DNA from 4 places in the Nonomuraea sp. NPDC059007 genome. Region 3 is predicted to be linked to each of the others. Evidence: riboswitches for the same ligand, from Rfam matches in the RefSeq annotation. Region 3 holds a riboswitch; each other region holds the start of a gene.
What was found. Region 3 has a riboswitch for thiamine pyrophosphate ahead of ACFWY5_RS12785 (purine-cytosine permease family protein). Riboswitches for the same ligand answer to the same signal wherever they lie in the genome.
Positions count from the first base shown of each region.

Region 1: it holds a riboswitch for thiamine pyrophosphate, as region 3 does, so the genes downstream of both, tenA (thiaminase II) here and ACFWY5_RS12785 (purine-cytosine permease family protein) in region 3, are expected to answer to the same signal.
Region 2: it holds a riboswitch for thiamine pyrophosphate, as region 3 does, so the genes downstream of both, thiO (glycine oxidase ThiO) here and ACFWY5_RS12785 (purine-cytosine permease family protein) in region 3, are expected to answer to the same signal.
Region 4: it holds a riboswitch for thiamine pyrophosphate, as region 3 does, so the genes downstream of both, thiC (phosphomethylpyrimidine synthase ThiC) here and ACFWY5_RS12785 (purine-cytosine permease family protein) in region 3, are expected to answer to the same signal.

Region 1 is NZ_JBHYJD010000017.1:202,185-207,408, forward strand. It holds gene ACFWY5_RS27995 (prolyl oligopeptidase family serine peptidase) at 1-1,161, opposite strand, end outside; gene ACFWY5_RS28000 (MarR family winged helix-turn-helix transcriptional regulator) at 1,212-1,715, opposite strand; gene ACFWY5_RS28005 (MFS transporter) at 1,821-2,999, shown strand; TPP riboswitch at 2,968-3,062, shown strand; gene tenA (thiaminase II) at 3,050-3,721, shown strand; gene ACFWY5_RS28015 (hypothetical protein) at 3,702-4,211, opposite strand; gene ACFWY5_RS28020 (TetR/AcrR family transcriptional regulator C-terminal domain-containing protein) at 4,283-4,930, shown strand; gene ACFWY5_RS28025 (zinc-binding dehydrogenase) at 4,965-5,224, shown strand, end outside.
Region 2 is NZ_JBHYJD010000005.1:19,198-24,421, forward strand. It holds gene ACFWY5_RS09415 (polyprenyl synthetase family protein) at 1-627, shown strand, start outside; gene thiE (thiamine phosphate synthase) at 687-1,322, opposite strand; gene ACFWY5_RS09425 (Rv2175c family DNA-binding protein) at 1,300-1,674, opposite strand; gene ACFWY5_RS09430 (NAD(P)/FAD-dependent oxidoreductase) at 1,705-2,859, opposite strand; TPP riboswitch at 2,918-3,034, shown strand; gene thiO (glycine oxidase ThiO) at 3,024-4,148, shown strand; gene thiS (sulfur carrier protein ThiS) at 4,201-4,401, shown strand; gene ACFWY5_RS09445 (thiazole synthase) at 4,394-5,149, shown strand.
Region 3 is NZ_JBHYJD010000006.1:322,350-327,573, reverse strand. It holds gene ACFWY5_RS12810 (LCP family protein) at 1-1,178, shown strand, start outside; gene ACFWY5_RS12805 (GPP34 family phosphoprotein) at 1,408-2,058, opposite strand; gene ACFWY5_RS12800 (Fpg/Nei family DNA glycosylase) at 2,112-2,990, shown strand; gene ACFWY5_RS12795 (DUF1203 domain-containing protein) at 2,983-3,462, opposite strand; gene ACFWY5_RS12790 (rhodanese-like domain-containing protein) at 3,525-3,848, opposite strand; TPP riboswitch at 3,925-4,039, shown strand; gene ACFWY5_RS12785 (purine-cytosine permease family protein) at 4,032-5,224, shown strand, end outside.
Region 4 is NZ_JBHYJD010000001.1:352,980-358,203, forward strand. It holds gene ACFWY5_RS01545 (Coagulation factor 5/8 type domain-containing protein) at 1-199, opposite strand, end outside; gene thiC (phosphomethylpyrimidine synthase ThiC) at 257-1,963, opposite strand; TPP riboswitch at 1,956-2,068, opposite strand; gene ACFWY5_RS01555 (DUF6458 family protein) at 2,110-2,370, opposite strand; gene ACFWY5_RS01560 (shikimate kinase) at 2,401-2,886, shown strand; gene ACFWY5_RS01565 (GNAT family N-acetyltransferase) at 2,896-3,444, shown strand; gene ACFWY5_RS01570 (protein kinase) at 3,542-5,224, shown strand, end outside.

The DNA of each region.
Region 1 (5,224 bases), on a different contig from region 3:
CGGGCCCAGCCTGAGCAGGCGCATCCTGAGGTCGAGCACCGGCTTCTCGGCGTGGGAGACGATCTCCTCGCCGCTCGGGCGGATCCTGGCGCCGATCACCGTCGTGCCTCCGCGCGCGGTGTCGTCGAGTCCGGCCCGGCCGAGCTTCTCCAGGCCGGCGTCCGGGTGGTAGGACCACAGCTGGGTCTCGGTGGGCTCGTCGGTGGCGGTGAACAGCACGCTCTCGCCGTCCACCGACCGCACCTCGAGCAGGTTCAGGCCGGGCGGGGTGACGGGCCGCCCGCCGTACAGGAGGGTGCGGGTGTCGTCGCGGTCGTCGCTCGTGAGCCACACCCCCTTCCCGGTACGGCGCGGCAGCCCCGGCACCAGCGTCACCCAGGCGGCGTCACGCCGCTCGTCCAGGAGTTCCGTCCGCCCGGTGGCGGGATCGACGGCGAGAAGCCGGACCCGGCGCTGGTCGCGGCTCTGCACGCCGGCGTAGGGCCCGTGGGTGTCCCAGCCCGCGGCGGTCAGGTACTCGTCGTCGGCCTCGACCCGGATCCTCGTCCCGTCGAGATCGACGATCCACAACGTCACGTCGGCGTTGGCGGTCCCCACGGCCGGATACGGGAAGGAGCGCGACGGCCGCGACGGATCGGACGGATCGGCGAGATGCCAGCGCTGGACGGGCGCGGTGTCCACCCGCGCCACCAGCAACCGCTGCCCGTCGGGCGCCCACCAGAAGCCTTCGCGCCGCCCGATCGAATCGGGCGCGACGTACTCGGGCAGCCCCCACGTCACCTCCGGCCCGTCGGGCTCGGCCACGGCCCGGTCGCCGTCGCCGTCCACGCCGATGACCCGGAGCGCGCCCGCGCTGACGTAGGCGATGCGCTCGCCTGTGGGGTCGGGGCGGGGGGCGCGCACCGGCTCGGCCGTGGGCAGCGCTCCGCCGGCCGTGCACAGCTGCCCGTCGCGCTCGAAGGCCAGGACCCGGCCGTCGTCGTCGGCCGCGTACGCGGTGATGCCGGGCCCCGCGACCAGGCGTTCCTCACCCTGGGCATGAGCCCACAAGCTGCTGTCACGCAGGAAGAAAACGGTACGCCCGTCGGCGGAGACGGTGAAGGAGGACGGCCGGCCGAGCGTGAACCGCTCGGTGCGCGCGAGCTGGCTGAGAAAGGTCATGAACGCAGCATGGCCGCCCCCGTGATCACGGGAAGCGGCCCTCTCCATCTTCATTCTACCAGGCTCGTGTCTCCCAGCGACTCCAGCAAGGTGCGCAGCAGCCCGGCCAGCTGATCGCGCTCGGCGGGACCGAGGGCGGCCAGCAGGCGTTCCTCGTTGTCCACGTGCGCCCCGACGAGCCGGTCGACCAGCTCCAGCCCCTGCGGCGTGAGCCGGATCCGCACCGATCTGCGGTCGCCGCTGGCCCTGACGCGTTCGACGAGGTCCTTGGCCTCCATGCGGTCGATCCGGTTGGTGATGGCGCCCGAGGTGACCATGGCCGCCTTGAGCAGTTCCCCCGCGCTCAGCTCGTACGGCGCGCCGGACCTGCGCAGCGTGGCCAGCACGTCGAACTCCCATCGCTCCAGCCCGTGCTCCTGGAAGAACGTCTTGAGCTCGCCCCCGAACAGCAGGCTGAGCCGGGAGACCCGGCCGATGATCCCCATCGGGGAGGGGTCGATGTCGGGGCGTTCCCTCTTCCACTGGGCCAGCAGCATGTCCACCGCGTCGCTCATGGCGAAACCTCTTAACGTTCACAGATTTAGCGTTAACAGACTTGACGTTCACACAATAAAGTGGTGATATCTCAACGTTAAGATTATCAATGAGAGGTGATCGGCGTGTCCATCGTCACGCGAGAAGAGGTCTCACTGAAGGAATGGCTGGCCGTGGCGGCCGTGGCCGTGGGCACGTTCGCCATGGTCACCGTGGAGCAGTTGCCCGTCGGCCTGCTCACCGCCATCGGCGGCTCCTTGGACATCTCCGAGGGCGCCGCCGGGCTCATGGTGACCGTGCCCGGCCTGGTCGCCTCCGCCACCGCGCCCCTGCTGCCCGTGGCGATCGGGCGGCTGGACCGGCGTACCGTGCTGATCGGGTTGCTCAGCCTGATGGTGGTGGCCAACGCGGTCTCCGTGGTCGCGCCCAACTTCGGCGTCATGCTGGCCTCCCGGTTCCTGGTCGGCATCGGGATCGGCGGGTTCTGGGCGCTCGCGGCGGGCATCGCCGTACGGCTGGTGCCGGAACGTCACGTCGCGCGGGCCACCTCGCTGGCCTTCGGCGGTGCGACCGCGGCGAACGTGCTCGGCGTCCCGGCCGGGACGCTCATCGGCGGGCTCACCGACTGGCGGGTCGCCTTCGCCGCCGTCGGCGTGCTGGCCCTGCTGGTGGTCGGCGCGCTGCTGTGGCTGCTGCCGAGGATTCCCGCCACCGCCCCCGTCCGCCTGCGCGAACTGCCGCGCCAGTTCCGCAATCCGGTCGTCCGCGCCGCCGTCATCTCCACGTTCCTCGTGGTCAGCGGCCAGTACGCGGCCTTCACCTTCATCAGCCCGATCCTGCAGAACGTCTCCGGCGTGCCCGCCGACCTGATCGGCCCGGTCCTGCTCGGCTTCGGCGTCGCCGGAGTCGTCGGCACCTTCGTCGGCTCGTCCTGGGACGTCAGGCGCCGGGTCGTCACGCTGAGCGCGACCCTGGCCGTGATCATGGTGATCTTCCCGCTGGCCGGCACCACGCCGGTGACCGGTTCGATCCTGCTGCTGATCTGGGGCCTGGCCTACGGCGGCGCCCCCGTGGCCGTGCAGACCTGGATCCTGAAGGGCGCCGGAGCCTCGGCCGAGGCGGCGACCGCGCTGAACACCACCGTCTTCAACCTGGCCATCGCCTTCGGCGCCGCGTTCGGCGGGATCGTGGCCGACAACCTGGCCATCACCGGCGCCCTCTGGTTCGGCGCCCTCCTGATGGGACTCACCGCATTGGCGGCTGTTACTGTGAGCGCGCGACGCGGGGTGCCCGACAAGGGCTGAGATCCAAACCCGTCGAACCTGATCTAGTTCGGACTAGCGAAGGGACTGTCGTGTTCACCGACGACGCCTGGACCCAAACCGCCGGCCTGCTGCGGGCCATCCACGAGCATCCGTTCAACACCGCCCTGGGCGACGGCACGCTCTCCCGCGAGCGCTTCGCCTTCTACATCGTCCAGGACGCCCGCTACCTGGAGGCGTTCGCCAAGGCCCTGGCCACCGCGGCCGTCAGGGCGGCGGACCCGGACGAGATGGCCTTCTGGTCGCAGGCCGCCCACGACGCCATCGCCGCCGAGCGCACCCTCCACGAGGGCTACATCGAGCAGTACGGCCTGACGGCCGCCGACCTGACCGGCGTGCCCACCTCGCCCACGGCCCTCGGCTACTCCTCCTGGCTGCAGGCCACCGCGCTGTCGGCGCCGTACCCGGTGCTGGCGGCGGCGGTGCTGCCCTGCTTCTGGATCTACGAGGACGTCGGCACCGCGCTGGTGGGCCGCAGCTCCGAGACCCATCCGTACCGCGCCTGGATCGCCACCTACGCCGACCCCGAGTACGCCGCGTCGGTCACGCGGGCCAAGCAGATCACCGACCGCCTCGCCGCCGAGGCCGACCCGGCGCTCCTGGAGGAGATGCGGGCCGCCTTCGTGAAGGCGGCGGAGTTCGAGTGGATGTTCTGGGACAGCGCCTGGCAACTGGAGTCCTGGCCTACCGCGAAGTGGCTTTAGCCGCCCGGATCAGCAGCACCACGACGGCGACCGAGCCGGCGGTGGTGAGCACGAGCTTGGCCCAGCTGACGGTCGTCGCCCAGGCGGGCATGGCGCCCAGGGCCGCGGCGACCAGCGTGTGCGTGTCCACGCCGGGCAGCACCGGCTCCAGGAAGCGGGCCGTGAACACCTGGCCGGGAATGATGACGACGCCGAGCACGAGCAGGATCGGCTGGAAGATCCAGGAGAGGATCCGGCCGATCCGCCTGCCGGTCAGGTTGAGCAGCGCCAGGACCACCAGGATGACGATGATCACGATCGCCAGGCCCTCGCTGCCGGCGAAGCTGATGCCGTTCCCGGTCAGCAGTTCCAGGGGCTGGTTCTGGCGGGCCATCTCGGCCTCGGCGGCCCGCTGGGCGGCGGCGCCGTAGAAGGTCACGGAGTAGATCCCCAGCAGGAACGGGACCACGGTCAGTAGCTGGATCACCGCTGCGGCGATGCGGGCGTTCATGGATGTCTCCTCGTTTTTGAACTTAGTAAAACTGTAGGACGTAGTTGAACTAAGTGCAATACGATGGCGGCATGTCGCTGACCAAGGAGCAGATCGTCCTGGCCGCCGTCGAGGTCCTGGACGCCGAGGGCGTGGCCGGCCTGAACATGCGGCGGCTCGGCGCCCAGCTCGACTCGGCCGCGACCGCCATGTACTACCACGTCAAGAGCAAGGACCGGCTCGTCGAGCTGGCCGCCGACCACGTCTTCGGCGAGATCCGGCTGCCCGACTCAGCCGCCATGGGCTGGCGCGAGGCCGCCGCCGAACTCGCCCGCGGCGCCCACGAGATGATCGTCCGCCACTTCTGGCTGATCCCGGCCATGAGCACCCATGTCATCTACGGCCCCAACAAGGCCCGCTACGACGAGCACTGCCTGGCCGTCCACGAGACGGCCGGCTTCGGCGCCGCCGACGCCGACCGGGTCGCCGCGTCGATCCTGATGTTCGTGATCGGCGCCGCGCAGGGGGAGGCGGCCGAGTCCGCCCTGCGCGCGAAGGTACGCCGCGCGGGCGCCGACGAGGAGAAGCGGATGGACGAGGCGATGGCGGAGATGGTCGAGACCGCCCAGCGCTTCCCCCGCCTGCGGGCCCGCCTGGAGCCGGACTACCCCACCGGCGGCGACGCCTTCGAGTTCGGCCTCTCGTCGCTGCTCGACGGCCTCTTCGCCCGCCTGGCTTGACCTCAACCATGCTGGAGGTTGAAGGGTAGGGGGCATGAGAGCCATTCATGTGCGCGAGTTCGGCGGCCCTGAAGTCCTGACGCCCGTCGAGGTGCCCGACCCGGTCCCCGGCGCGGGCGAGCTGGTCGTCGACCTGGCCGTCGCCGACGTCATCTATCTGGACACCCTGCTGCGCGCCGGTTGGGGCGCTGACTACTTCCCCCGCGACCTTCCCTACGTGCCCGGCGGCGGCGGAGCGGGCGTGGTGTCGGCCGTGGGCGCGGGCGTCGACCCGTCCTGGGTCGGGCGGCGGGT
Region 2 (5,224 bases), on a different contig from region 3:
AGCGCGCTGCCGCCGGAGTCGCTGGCGGCCGCGCAGCCGTTGCACGACCACATGCGCACCGAGCTGATGTGCGGCCAGTATCTTGACCTGCTGGAGCAGGCCCACGGCGAGAACTCCTTCGACTCGGCGCTGCGCGTGGCGCTGTACAAGAGCGGCAAGTACTCGGTGGAGCAGCCGCTGCGGCTCGGGCTCGTGCTCGCGGCCCGCAGCGCGGAGCCGTGGATCGACGAGCTCTGCGTGGAGTACGGCCGGCGCGTCGGCATCGCCTTCCAGCTACGCGACGACATCCTGGGCGTGTTCGGCGACCCGGCGCAGACGGGCAAGCCGGCCGGGGACGACCTGCGCGAGGGCAAGCGGACGATGCTGGTGGCCAAGACGCTGGCGGCCGCCTCCTCCGACGACGCCCAGATCGTGCGCCGCCTGCTGGGCGATCCGGCGCTCGACGAGCAGGGGGTGGCGACGCTGCGCGGCATCATCGCCGACACCGGGGCGCTGCAGGAGTGCGAGGACCTGATCGCGTCCTACCTGGACGAGGCGCTCGCGGCGCTGGCCAGGGCGCCGATCACGGAGGAGGCGCGGGCGGCGCTGGACGGCCTGGCCGTCGCCGCCACGTCCCGCAAGTCCTGACCCGGCCGAGCGGCGGGGCCGCACGTCTGACCGACGCACGGCCCCGGACGCCTACCGCATCAGGAGGACAGGCGCTTGGCGAACTCGGCCGCCGCGGCGCCGGGGTCGGCCGCCTCGGTGATGGCACGGACGACCACGGCGCGGCGCACTCCGTAGGAGAGCACCTCGTCGAGGTTGTCCAGGTCGATGCCGCCGATGCCGAACCACGGCCGGTCCGTGCCGAGCGCCGCCGCGTGCCTCAGCAGCGCGGGTCCGGGCGCGTGGCGTCCGGGCTTGGTCGGCGTCGGCCAGATCGGGCCGCAGCAGTAGTAGTCGACGCCCGGCTCCACCGCGGCGGCGGAAGCCTCCGCGGCGGAGTGGGTGGACCGTCCGATGACGATGTCGTCGCCGAGGATCTCTCGTGCGACCGTCACTGGAAGGTCGTCCTGCCCCAGGTGGAGCACGTCTGGGCGGGCCGCGTAGGCGATGTCGGCCCGGTCGTTGACGGCGAGCAGTTTGCCGTGCCGGTCGCAGGCGTCGCGGAAGACCTCGAGCAGCGCGAGCTCTTCGCGCGCCTCGAGTCCCTTCTCCCGCAACTGGACGATGTCCACGCCGTTGGCCAGCACGGCGTCGAGGAAGTCGGCCAGGTCGCCGCGTCCTCGCCGCCCGTCGGTGCAGAGGTAGAGGCGGGCCTCAGAAACCGAGGGCCTGGGCACGCCGCTTGACCTCTGTGTGCCGACCGGCCTTGATCGCGTCAACGGGCGATCCTGGCAGTGAGTCATCTGGGGTGAAGAGCCAGCGCAGGGCTTCGGCTTCGTCGTAGCCGGCGTCCTGCAGCACGGTGAGCGTGCCTGGCAGGCCCTTCATCACTTCCTTTCCGTCGAGGAAGACCGCGGGCACTTGGGGCCCGCCGCTGCCTCGCCGTACGCCGAGGAGCTTGTGGTCTTTGAGGAGTTGCTTGGCCCGCCCGATCGTGAGATCCAGGCGCGCGGCCACTTCGGGGAGAGTGAGCCACTCGCTGACGAGCTGGTCGGTCTCCCGGTCGATCTGTGCAACAGAAAGCGTCACGAAACCACAACTACCACATGGAGTGCTTGCTCAAACAACACAATCTCGTAGGGTCACATCCGGATCTACCAGGCGTTCCACATCAAGACGGGCGCCAGCCTCGATGAGACGGCGGCCCTGGACGAGGTCGCGGGGCCGGTCGGCGGCCAGCACGGCGGTGATCCGATCTTCCGCGGTCAGCCACACCGCCGACCACTTCTCCCCCTCGCGGTACACGACCCGGCCGCCCGCGGGGTGATATCCGGCGTATTGCAGCATGTGGCCGAACTGCTCCGACCAGAAGTACGGCACCGGGTCGTAGACCGCCTTCTCGCCCAGCAGCGTGGCGGCGGCCACGTCGGGAGAGTTGAGCGCGGTGTCCCAGTGTTCGACGCGCATCCGGGTCTGGAACCGGCGCGACCACCAGCTGGCGCAGTCGCCGACGGCCACCACGCCGGGCAGGGAGGTACGCAGGTGCTCGTCGGTGACGACGCCGTTGTGCAGGTCGATGTCGGCGTCGGCGAGCCATTCGAGCACCGGGCGGGCTCCGATGCCGGAGACCACGACGTGCGCGGGCACGAACTCGCCGCCGACCAGCTCCACGCCGCCTTCGACGACCTCGCTGACCATCGTGTCGAGCCGCAGGTCGACGCCCTCGTACCAGGGCAGCGTGCGCGCGCCCATCTCGCCGATCGCGTGCGACAGCGGCGTGCCGGCCGCCTCGATCACGGTGACCACGCAGCCCGCCTTGCGCGCCGCGGTCGCCACCTCGGCGCCGATCCAGCCCGCGCCCACCACGGCCACCCGCGCGCCGGGCACCAGGGCGGCCCGCAGCACGTGGGCGTCGTCGAGCGTACGCAGCACCAGCTGGGGGCCCTCGCCCGGCAGCCGGATCGGCTCGGAACCCGTCGCGATCACCAGGCCGTCGTAGGGCAGCTCGCCCTCGGTGGTCTCCACCACGCCCTCACGCAGGCTCTTCGCGGCCACGCCCGGCCGGAAGTCGGCCCGCAGGGCGGCCAGGTCGGTGTCGACGAAGCTGTCGTCGCTCGTGCCCAGCAGCACCGCCTTCGACAGGGGTGGACGGTCGTAGGGCCGGTGCCGCTCCTCGCCGAGGAGAGTGATCCTTCCTTCGAACCCGCGCCCGCGCAGCGATTCGACGCTGCGTACTCCGGCCAGGCCGGCTCCCACCACCACCACGTGATCCACGGTTCCGACCATACCGGGGTCATTCGTGGGAGTGCCTGCCGAGGCCGTAGGCTGGGACCGTAAGACGCGCGGGAGTCCGGCCTTAACCGGACTGAGAGGAAGGCTTCATCGGGCCTTCGACCGCAAGACACCTGATCCGGATCATGCCGGCGTAGGGAGCGGACATGCACGTGATCGTGGGCGGCGGCGTCGTCGGGCTCAGCGTGGCCTGGCGCCTGGCCCGCTCAGGACGGCCCGTCACCGTCGTCGACCCCGCGCCCGCCTCGGGCGCCACCCACGCCGCGGCGGGGATGCTCGCGCCGGTGAGCGAGGTCACGTTCACCGAGGAGCCGTTGCTGCGCCTGGGCGCGGCCTCGCTGGCGCGCTGGCCCGCCTTCGCCGCCGAGCTGACCGCCGACGCGGGCCTCGGCCCCGGGGCGCTCGACTACCGCGCCGACGGCACGCTCGACGTGGCCTTCGGCGCCGACGACCTGGCCGTCCTGGAGGAGACCGCGGGCTTCATGGAGAAGCTGGGCCTGCGGGTCGAACGGCTCAGCGGGCGCGAGTGCCGCCGCCTGGAGCCCATGCTCGCGCCGTCGGTGCGCGGCGGCCTCCTGGCGCCCGGCGACGCCTGGGTGGACCCGCGCAGGGTCGCCGGCGCGCTGCTGGCCGCCTTGGAGCGCCTCGGGGTCCCGATCGTGCGGGCGCGGGTGCGCGAGCTGCTGCGCGGCGATGAGGGCGTCCAGGGTGTACGGCTGAGCCCGGGTGACTCCGGCGGCGAGCCGTACCCAGAGCCGGATCGGGAGGAGCTGCGCGCCGAGCGGGTGGTGCTGGCGGCGGGGGCGTGGAGCGGCGCGCTGGCCCCGGTGCCGGTGCGGCCGGTGAAGGGGCAGATCCTGCGCCTGCGCTCGCCGCGGCCGCTCCTGGGCAGGTGCGTGCGGGGCACGGTGCACGGGCTGCCCGTCTACCTGGTGCCGCGCGGCGACGGCGAGCTGGTCGTGGGGGCCACGCAGGAGGAGCTGGGGTTCGACACCCGGGTGACCGCGGGCGGGGTGTACGAGCTGCTGCGCGACGCCCGCGAGCTGGTGCCGGGGGTGACCGAGCTGGAGCTGGCGGAGGTGGTGGCGGGGCTGCGGCCCGGCACGCCGGACAACCTGCCGCTCATCGGGCCGGGTGCTGAGCCGGGGCTGCTGGTGGCCACCGGGCATCACCGGGGCGGGGTGCTGCTGGCCCCGCTCACGGCCGCCGTCCTCATGGGCGAGGAGCGCGAGCTGTCGTCCTTGTGCTCGCCCGCCCGGTTCACGCCCTAGGTCCACCGCCTCCAGAACCAACCCGAATTTTCATCCCGAAGGGGGATATTTCATGAATGTGACGATCAATGGGGCCGCGCATGAGGTGCCCCGCGGGACGACGGTGGCGCAGGCCGTACGGACGCTGACCGAAGCCACCAAGGGCGTCGCGGTGGCCGTGAACGACGAGGTGGTCACGCGCAGCTCGTGGGAGACCACGGCGCTGGCCGACCGCGACCGGGTCGAGGTGCTGACGGCGGTGCAGGGTGGATGAGCTGATCATCGGCGGGGAGAAGTTCGCCTCCCGCCTCATCATGGGCACCGGCGGCGCCCCCTCGCTGGAGGTGCTCGACCAGGCGCTGGCCGCCTCGGGCACCGAGCTGACCACGGTGGCGATGCGGCGGCTCGACCCGTCGGCGCCCGGTTCCGTGCTCGACGTGCTGCGCGAGCGCGGCATCAAGGTGCTGCCCAACACCGCGGGGTGCTTCACCGCGGGCGAGGCGGTCCTGACCGCCCGGCTGGCCCGCGAGGCGCTCGGCACCAACTGGGTCAAGCTCGAAGTCATCGCCGACGAGCGCACGCTGCTGCCCGACCCGATCGAGACGTTCGACGCGGCGGAGCGGCTGGTGGCCGACGGGTTCGTGGTGCTGCCCTACATCGGCGACGACCCCGCTCTGGCCCGCCGCCTGGAGCAGGCCGGATGCGCGGCGGTCATGCCGCTCGGCGCGCCCATCGGCTCCGGGCTCGGCATCCGCAACCCGCACAACATCGAGCTCATCGTCGAGGCCGCCTCCGTGCCGGTCATCCTGGACGCCGGGATCGGCACCGCCAGCGACGCCGCACTCGCCATGGAGCTGGGCTGTGACGCGGTGCTCCTGGCCACCGCGGTGACCAGGGCGCAGCGGCCCGAGCTCATGGCCGCGGCGATGAAGCAGGCCGTTCAGGCCGGCCTGATGGCGCGCCGGGCCGGGCGCATCCCCCGCCGCCGCTATGCTGAAGCGTCCTCGCCCATGCACCCTTAGTGACGACGGAGTGCCACGTAATGGCATCGGTTTCGGATGGTCAGGCCCCTCCAGTGGCAAAACGACCGTAAACTC
Region 3 (5,224 bases):
GGTCGGCCGGAGCTCCGGCGCAGCAGTTCCCGCCATCGCCGGCCGAGCCGCCGCGCTCTGCCGGGCGAGTCTACGGCCGCGAGCGCCCCGGCAACAGCCCGGTGAAGCCGCTGAAGGGACGCGGCGGCGGCGGGGGCGAGGTGCCGCCCACGGCCGTCCATCAGGGCGGTGGCGGACCGTTCAACCGTCCACCGGCCAAGCCGCCCCGCACCGGGCGGCGCCGCCCCATCGGCAAGATCATCGCGCTGAGCGTGGCGGGCCTGCTGGTGTTGCTGCTGGTGGCGGCCATCGGCATGTTCTTCTGGGTCAATTCCCGGCTCACCGGCATTCCGGGCGTACTCGACGACTACGAGGGCCGTCCCGCCGACACCCCCGGCACCAACTGGCTGCTGGTCGGCTCCGACAGCCGCAAGGGCCTGTCCGCCGCCCAGCGCAAGAAGCTCGCCACCGGCCGCGCCGCCGGGCAGCGCACCGACTCCATGATGCTGCTGCACGTCCCCGAGGGCAGCGACAAGGCGACGCTGGTGAGCCTGCCGCGCGACTCGGCGGTCACCATCCCCGGCAAGGGCCGCAACAAGCTCAACGCCGCCTACACCATCGGCGGGCCGAAGCTGCTCGTCAGAACCCTCGAGAACGTCACCGGCCTGCGCATCGACAACTACATGGAGATCGGCTTCGCCGGGTTCGTGGACATCGTGGACGCCATCGGCGGTGTCGAGATCAACGTGCGGGCCGACATCAACGACCCCAAGGCCGGGCTCAACCTCAAGAAGGGCAAGCAGGAGCTGACCGGCGGCGAGGCGCTCGGCTACGTCCGCACCCGCAAGGGCGGCGCGCTGCCGGACTTCGAGCGGACCAAGAGGCAGCGGCAGTTCCTGGGCGCGGTGGTGAAGAAGGCCGCGAGCCCCGGGGTGCTGATCAACCCGTTCACCTCGATCCCGCTGGCGGCCAGCGCGACGGACGCGGTCGTGGTGGACGGCTCGACGGGGGCGTTCGACATGTTGTCGCTGGGGCTGGCGATGGGCGACAGCCCGGTGACCACGGTGGTGCCGTTCGGCGGCAACGAGATCGCCGGCGGCGGCACGGCCGTCAAGTGGGACACCCAGAAGGCGCTGGCCCTCTTCAACGCCCTCAAGGCCGACAAGCCCGTCCCCAAGGACATCCTCGACGCCAACTGACCGTACTTCTCTCTAAAGGGCGCGCTTATCCGTTACGGCTCCGCCGCCCCCACCCCACCCGCCGTAGCCCCTGGCCCTCCGTCCAGGGACACGGCAGGCAGGGCGCGCGGGCGGCCCGCCGCAACGACCGCACCGTGGGCACGCGGCTCGGCAGGACACCCTGCCCTGATTGGGGCTTCCGGATCCCGGTGGGTCTCCTGGCGCATGAGGTCTGGGCGGGTGGGTTGGGTCAGGTTGTTGTGGTGGCGGTTATCGCGGCCGTGGTGGCCGTGATCAAGATGACCGAGTTGATGGCGGCGATGGTCTTGGCCACCGCGTCGCCCGCCCACTGTCCCTCGGCGATCTCCTTGACCCGCTTCCTGTCGGCCCCCGGGAAAGCCTTGCGGTCCACGTTGGCGGCGTGCAGGACCGCGATCAGGACGGCGGTGCGCGCGTCGGGTTCGGCGCCGCCCAGCACGGCGGCGACCCGGGCGCGGATCTCGGCCTCGACCCGTCCGTCCACCTCGGGCCAGCGGGACGTGGGGAACAGGCCGAGCACCTTGGCCCGCTCCTCGCTCAGGACTTCGGCGGCGGCCAGCCGTTCCAGAAGACGCTTGCGGAGTTTGCCGGAGTACAGCTTCTGCACCCACCACACCGGGCGGCGGGCCTTGCCGTCCTCGGCCATGCGGGCGAGGACGGCGTCGAGTTCGGGGTCGCCGAGCGGGGCGGCGTTCTTGACGGACACCTTCTTGTCCGAGAGTTCCAGCCGGTCGTTGATCGCCAGCTCGGCGAGGATGGCGCCGCCCAGCGCGGTGTCCAGCTGGGTGCCGGGGATGAGCTGCTTGCCCTCTTCTTCGCTGTGGGCGAGAAGGAGGACTTCTTCGGCGATCGTCACGTTCATACCTTGACCCTAGCGCCGTGTTTTCCACAGCCTGTGGACCATAATCTGGATGCATGCCCGAACTTCCAGAAGTGGCGTCGCTCACCGATTTCCTGCGTGAGCGGGCTGTGGGCCGGACGATCCTGGCCGTCGACGTGGTCGCCTTCCAGGCGCTCAAGACTTTCGATCCGCCTGTCAGCGCGCTCGGCGGGCTCACCGTGACCGGCGTGGCGCGGCACGGCAAGTTCCTCGACCTCGACTGTGACGGTCTGCACCTGATCATCCATCTGGCGCGCGCCGGGTGGCTGCGCTGGAAGGACGACCTCTCGGGCGCGAAGCCGGTCCGTCCGGGCAAGGGCCCGCTGGCGGTCCGGGTACGGCTGGCGCCCGACGACGAGGGCCTGGCCCCCGGGTTCGAGCTGACGGAGGCGGGCACGCAGAAGCGCCTGGCCGTCTATGTCACGAAAAATCCGGATGAAGTGCCGGGTATCGCTTCGCTCGGCCCCGACCCGCTGGCCGACACCTTCACCGTGGACGTGCTGAAGGGGATCGTGGGTGGCAACCGTACCCAGATCAAAGGTCTTCTGCGCGACCAGAAGGTGATCGCGGGCATCGGCAACGCCTACTCCGACGAGGTGCTGCACGCGGCCAAGATGTCCCCGTTCAAGATCGCGGCCTCGCTGACCGACGCGCAGGTGGCCGATCTGCACGAGGCGATCGTCGCCACGCTGCGCGAGGCGGTCGAGCGGGCGCACGGGGTGGCGGCCAAGGACCTGAAGGCGGAGAAGAAGTCGGGCCTGCGCGTGCACAACCGGGCCGGGCAGCCCTGCGACGTGTGCGGCGACACCATCAGGGAGGTCTCGTTCGCCGACTCCTCGCTGCAGTACTGCCCGACCTGCCAGACGGGCGGCAAGCCGCTCGCCGACCGCCGTCTGTCGCGCCTGCTCAAGTAGCCCGGTGGGCGGCGAACTGGAAGCAGCCGTACTCGACCGCCCGAACGTGCACCAACGCCACCTCGGGATCGGAGAACACCTCCTTGAGCGCCACCTCGGGGTCGGCGCCCTCGGGCAGGAGACGGCCGCCGTGGATGCGCCCGTCGGCGGTGTAGGCACGCAGGACCCGCTGGGCGGTGTGGGCGGCGGGCCAAGCGGTCGTGCCGGGTCCCTCGCACGGCTCGGCGTGGACGAAAATGGGCCCCAGCTCGTCATAGGGCCCGGGGTCGGCGCCGGTCTCGGCGGCCCAGCGGCGCAGCGGCGCGTACGACACCAGGGCGATCCGCTCGCCCGCCGCCGCCTTGCGCAGGCAGCACCGCAGCGGCGCGCCGCCCTCCTCGTCGATGCTGAAGCGGGGCGCCCGGCCCGCGTCGTCCGCCCGGAGCAGCTCGCGCACGATCACCGGGTCGATGGCGCTGATCTCGTATCCCATGCTCCGATGCTCTCCCGGCCGCCCTCCCGATGCTGGCGGCGGTCGGACCTGGCATTCGGGGGTCAGGCCACGAACGGCTCCTGGCCGCTCTCGCTCACCATCGGCCGCATGGCCGCCTCCCACGACTGCATGCCGCCGCCCACGTTGACCGCCTCGCGGCCGACATGGTTGAGCCAGGCCGCCGCGTGCGCCGAACGACCGCCCACCCGGCACACCACGTACACGGGCTGCCCGGCGGGCACCTCGTCGAGACGGGACTGCAGCTCGCCCATGGGGATGTGCACGGCGTCGGGCGCGTGCCCCGCCACCCACTCGCCCTGCTCACGCACGTCCAGCAGGTACGCGCCCGCGGGCACGTCCTTGGCCTCGATCTCGGGAACCGTCATGTACCCATTCTCCCAGGCCTCAGGACCGCCCGGTGTCTTGCCACCTGCCGGGCGAATGGCATAATCCGCCTGAAACTTACATAAGCGCGGGAGCTCGGGCACGGCCGGGCTGAGAGGGCAATCCCCACGCATTGCCGACCGCATGAACCTGACCGGGTAATGCCGGCGTAGGGAGCGTTCACGATGACGCGTGTCGTCGATGGATCACACCACTCTGATGACCCCCACCACTCGGAGGTGGCCCTGACCCTGGACGGGGCCACGCCGAAAACCCTCGGCGTGCTCGACCAGGGCGCGCTGTGGGCCAACCTCGCGGTCAGCCTGCTGGGCTTCTCCGGCGCGCTGCTGCTGCTCAACCCCCTCGGCGACGCGCCGCTGAGCCTGGCGGCGGCGCTCACCGCCACCGCGGTCGGCAGCCTGATCGGCACCGCCATGGTGGGCCTGTCGGCCATCCCCGGCACCCAGACGGGCAAACCGGCGATGGTCCTGCTGCGCGGGCTGTTCGGCGCCAAGCTGTCCTACATCCCGACCGTGCTCAACATCGTCCAGATGATCGGCTGGGGCGCGTTCGAGCTCTGGGTCATCTCCAACGGCGCGATGGCCATCTTCGGTACGGCGGTGCCGTACGCCGTCTGGGTGCTGGTCGCCGGAGCGATCACCACGGCGCTGACGATCTGGCCGCTGGGCGCGATCAGGCTGCTGCGCAGGTACGTCACGATCGGCGTGATCATCGCGATGGTCTGGTTCGCCGTGGACTTCCTGGGCAAGGCGCCGCCCCAGACCGGTGGCGACTGGACCGCGTTCGCCCCGGCCGTCGACTACGTGATCGCGCTGTCGATCTCGTGGGTGCCGCTGGCCGCCGACTTCGCGCGGCACTCGCGCTCCAGCAGGGCCGCCTTCACCGGCGTCGTGGGCGGCTACACGCTGGCCCAGATCGCCTGCCTGGGCCTGGGCGTCTACGCGGTCGCGCTGGCCGGGGCCTCGGCGGTCGCGGCCGACTCCACCGCGGTGTTCGCGCCGTTCGTGGCGGCGCCGCTGGGCGCGCTGTTCTTCGCCATCCTGGTGCTGCGCGAGACCGACCAGTCGTTCGCGAACGTGTACTCCACGACCGTCTCCCTGCAGAACCTCATGCCGAGGGTGGACCGGCGGATCTTCTCCACCGCCATCGGCGTGCTGACGGTCGCGATCGCGCTGGCCGTCGACGTCACCTCCTACGGCGCCTTCCTCGGGGTGATCGGCGCGGTCTTCGTGCCGATGTTCGCGGTGCTCGCGGTCGACTACTTCCTGCTGGGCGGCGGCACCCGGTGGAACACCGCGGAGAACGCGCCGGCCCGCTGGTCGATGCTGATCCCGTGGGCGCTGGGCTTCGCCGCCTA
Region 4 (5,224 bases), on a different contig from region 3:
AGTCGACCAGAGCCCTGGCGATGCCGCCCGGATCGAACGGCTTGCCGCAGAGCAGCTTGCCGCCGAACGCTTCGTAGGACATCAGATGGCTGTGCGCGTCGATGAAGCCGCTCACGGGCTGCTCGCTGCGGGATGACGCGGGGGCGGGTAACGCGAGCAGGGCGATGGCGACCAGGACGGCGAGTATGCGGCTGATCACGCCCTCAGCGTGGGCTCCTTACAGACGCCAGTCAAGACCCAATGTGAGTCCTACTCGCTATTTTGGGTCCGCCGGATCCAGATAGACCTCGCCACCCCTCTCAGTGAACTCCACCGCCTTCTCCGCCATGCCCGCCTGAATGGCCGCGGAGTCCGTCAATCCATGTTCCTCCGCATATTTCCGGACATCGTGGGTGATCTTCATCGAACAGAACTTCGGCCCGCACATACTGCAGAAATGCGCGGTCTTGGCGGGCTCGGCCGGGAGCGTCGCGTCGTGGAACGACCGGGCCGTCACCGGGTCCAGCGACAGGTTGAACTGGTCCTCCCAGCGGAACTCGAAGCGGGCGTCCGACAGCGCGTCGTCCCACTCCTGCGCCCGGGGGTGCCCCTTGGCGAGGTCGGCGGCATGGGCCGCGATCTTGTAGGTGATGACGCCGGTCTTGACATCGTCCTTGTCCGGCAGGCCCAGATGCTCCTTGGGGGTGACGTAGCAGAGCATGGCGGTGCCGTACCAGCCGATCATCGCGGCGCCGATGCCCGAGGTGATGTGGTCGTAGCCCGGCGCGACGTCGGTCACCAGCGGGCCCAGCGTGTAGAACGGGGCGTCGTCGCAGATCTCGCGCTGCAGGTCCACGTTCTCCTTGATCTTGTGCATGGGCACGTGGCCGGGCCCCTCGATCATGACCTGCACGTCGTGCGCGCGGGCGATCTTCGTCAGCTCGCCCAGCGTGCGCAGCTCAGCGAACTGCGCCTCGTCGTTGGCGTCGGCGATCGAGCCGGGCCGCAGGCCGTCCCCGAGCGAGAAGGCCACGTCGTAGCTCGCCAGCAGCTCGCACATCTCCTCGAAGTGCTCGTAGAGGAAGCTCTCCCGGTGGTGGGCCAGGCACCACGCCGCCATGATCGAGCCGCCGCGCGAGACGATGCCGGTCTTGCGCCGCGCGGTCAGCGGCACGTACGCCAGCCGTACCCCCGCGTGCACGGTCATGTAGTCGACGCCCTGCTCGCACTGCTCGACCAGCGTGTCCCGGTAGACCTCCCACGACAGGTCGGCCGCCACGCCGCCGACCTTCTCCAGCGCCTGGTAGATCGGGACGGTCCCGATCGGCACCGGCGCGTTCCTGATGATCCACTCGCGGGTGGTGTGAATGTTGCGGCCGGTGGACAGGTCCATCACGGTGTCGGCGCCCCACCGGGTGGCCCAGGTCATCTTCTCCACCTCCTCGGAGATCGAGGAGGCGACCGCGGAGTTGCCGATGTTGGCGTTGATCTTCACGTGGAAGTTGCGGCCGATGACCATCGGCTCGCTCTCCGGATGGTTGACGTTGGCCGGGATGATCGCCCGACCGGCCGCCACCTCCTTGCGCACGAACTCGCCGCTCACTCCTTCCCTGACCGCGACGAACTCCATCTCCTTGGTGACCACGCCCCGCCGCGCGTAGGCGAGCTGGGTCACCGGCGCCCCGGTGGCCCGCAGCGGCTTGCGCCCGTCGCCGGGGAAGACCTCGGTGTTCGCGCGGGCCCAGGCCTGCTGCTCCTTGAAGCCGTCGTCGATGGGCCGCACCTGGCGGCCGCCGTAGCGGGCGACGTCGCCGCGTTCGAGCACCCACACCTCCCGCGACCGCGGCAGGCCCCGCGTGATGTCGGGGTTGTCCGGCCCGGAGGTGTCGTACAGCTCCACCGACGTCCCGTTCGACAGGTGCACCCGCCGCATGGGGACCCGCAGATCACCGAGATGGATCTTGGAAAAGCGCGCGTCACTCATCGCGCAAACTCCCTTCGCCGGCATTACCCGGATCAGGTTCTGGCGGTCGGCGGCTGCTCCAGCCGTCCTCTCAGCCCGTTGCACCGGGCTCCCGCGTTCGGACCGCGCCACCGTACCCCGGCGACCCGGGGTACGCACAAGACCCTTTACAGCGGCGGCTCGTCGATCCGCCGCCTCTCCTCGTAGACCGTCGTCGTACGGCGCGCGTGCGGGTCCTCGTAGATCGGCTCCTCGATCACCCTGCGGGTAACGTGCATCCGGTACAGACCGAACAGCAACCCGGCCAGACCACCGATCATGAGGACGACGCCGATCACATTGATGTCAAGACCGGCGAGGTCGAACTCGACCGCCCAGGTCAGGATCGCGCCGAGCATGATGAGGATGATGCCTCCGGCGATTGTCATAATGCACCTCCAGAGGAAACACCTATCCCCATGTCGAAGAACAAACCTGTCGTCGTGATCGGGCTCATGGGCTCGGGCAAGACGACCGTCGGCAAACTGCTGGCCCGCGAGCTGGGCGTGCCGCTCAGCGACAGCGACCCGTACCTGCGCGGACGCTACGGCGCCAGCGCCGCCGAGATCGCGAAGGCGGAGGGCGCGGACGTGCTGCACCGGAGGGAGGCCGAGCACGTGCTCCACGCGCTGACCGAGCCGCCCCAGGTGATCGCGGCGGCGGCCAGCACCGTGGAGGACCCGCGGGTACGCGAGGCGCTGCGCGCGGCCTTCGTGGTCTGGCTGGACGCCCCCGACGAGATCCTGGCCCAGCGGATGCGCTCGTCCGACCACCGCCCGGAGTTCTCGCCCTCCGCCATGCGGGCGCGGCGCGGGCCGTACTTCCTGCAGCTCGCCGACCTGCGGCTCGACGTCTCCACGGCCACCCCGGAAAACACGGCGACAACCATTTACGAGGCTCTATAAATTAGGGAAATGTTCGCGAACAAACCCACCCTCGCCGGTGACCGGGTGACCCTCGTACCCGTCGGGCCCGAGCACGTCGAGGGCCTGATCGAGCTGTGCGACGACCCCGAGGTCGCCCGGCTCACGGGCTCCCACACCCACGACGGGATCTCCCCCAAGGCGGCCCTGGAGTGGTACACCACGCGACGCGACCACGAGGACCGGCTCGACCTGGCCATCATGGCCGCGGACGGGTACGTCGGCGAGGTCGTGCTCAACGAGCTCGACAAGGACAACCTGTCGTGCAACCTGCGCATCGCGCTGGTCGGCGCGCGGGCGTTCGGCAAGGGTTACGGCACCGAGGCCATCCGCCTGGTGCTCGGCCACGCCTTCGCCACGACCCCTCTGCACCGCATCGAGCTGGGCGTATACGATTTCAACGACCGCGCCAAGCACGTCTACGAGAAGGTCGGCTTCGTGCGGGAGGGCGTGCAGCGTGACGCGCTGCTGTGGGAGGGACAGTGGTACGACTCGGTGACGATGTCCGTGCTGCGGACGGAGTGGAAACCCCTGTCATAATGATCATGACGCACGGGTCCCTCGAGGCGCGCGAGGGACCTGTGGCGTTGCCGCTGCCAACCAATTCCGCGTTGTGCGCATCTAAGGGGCAGTGACGATGCGCTTGGTGCCCGGTGACCCCGAACGGCTTGGCGGCTACTGGCTGGCCGGCCGGCTCGGCGCGGGCGGCCAGGGCGTCGTCTACGACGCCTACGACGCCGAGGGCCGCCGCTTCGCGGTGAAGGTCCTGCACGGCGGGCTGAGCGGGCAACTGGCCAAGGAGGCGGCGGCGACCGGCCGGGTGGCCTCCTTCTGCACCGCCCGCGTGGTCGAGGCCAGGCTGGACGCCGAGCGGCCGTACATCGTCAGTGAGTTCGTCGAGGGCCCCAACCTGCGCCAGGCGCTCGAACGCCACGGCCCCTACTCCGGCGACTCCCTGCTCAGGCTGGCCGTCGCGCTGGCCACCGCGCTGGCCGCCGTCCACAGCTCGGGCGTGGTGCACCGCGACCTCAAGCCGGAGAACGTGCTGCTCGGTCCGGACGGGCCGCGGGTGATCGACTTCGGCGTCGCGCGTACCACCGACGGGGCGAGCACGAGCTTCATCGGCGGCACCCCCACCTACATGGCGCCCGAGGTCTTCACCGGCCGCCGCGCCGGGCCGCCCGCCGACGTGTTCGCCTGGGGCGGGGTGGTGCTGTTCGCCGCCACCGGCGAGGACCCGTTCCAGGCCGAGAGCCTCGGCGGCGTCATGCACCGGGTGCTCACGGTCGACCCCGACCCCGGCGACGTGGCCGAGCCGCTGCGCTCGCTGGTCGCCCGCGCGCTGGCCAAGGACCCCGCCGCGCGCCCGACCGCCCCCGAACTGCTGCTCGGGCTGCTGGGCAGCGCGGAGCCGAGCGCCGGCGCGGAGCTGGCGGCCGAGGTCAAGCCGCCGGACGGCCTCGGCGGCGAGCGGCCGCTGGGCGAGGTCGCCGAGGAGGTCTACGCCGCGCTCACCCCCGAGCAGCAGCGCGCCGTGCCCGGCCTGCTGCTGCGGATGCTCGACGGCGAGACGCTCCGCCGCATCCCGCGCGACGAGGCCGAGGACCTCGGCGTGCTGGCCCACTTCGCGGAGGCCGGTCTCCTGGTACGGCGCAGCCTCAAGGTCGCCCCCGAGGACACCGAGACCGGCAGGCTCGTGGCCGTCTCCGACGACCTGGTCGCCCCGGCCAGCGCCGCGCTCTACCACGCCTGGCCCAGGCTGCGCTCCTGGGTGGCCGACGACCGCGACGGCCTGGCCGTGCACGGCAGGCTGCGCGGCGCCGCCCTCCACTGGCAGGCCCACCGCCGCCGCGCCGCCGACCTCTACCACGGCAGCGCCCTGGACACCGCGCTCGGCTGGGCCGCCACCACCCGCCGCCACCTGGACCTCAACGCCCTCGAACGCGACTTCCTCGACCGCAGCGCCGCGCAGGCCAGGCGGCGCGGGCGCCGGCGCGGGCTGGCCCTGGCCGCGATGGCGGCGCTGCTGGCGGTCGCCGTCTCGGCGTCGGTGCTGGCCGTACGGCAGAGCCAGGACCTCAGCGAGCAGCTCGCGCAGGCCAACGCGCGGGCGGTGGCGGCCAGGGCGGAGGCGATGCGCGCGACGGACCCGCGGGCGGCGATGCGGCTGAGCGTGGCGGCCTGGAGCCTGTCGCCGGTCTTCGAGGCCAGGACCGCGCTGCAGCATTCGCTGGCCCAGCCGGAGGTGAGCGTGTTCACCGATCCGGAGATCGTGCCGTCGGCCGCCTACCACCTGGCCTTCGACGGCAAGAGCCTGCTC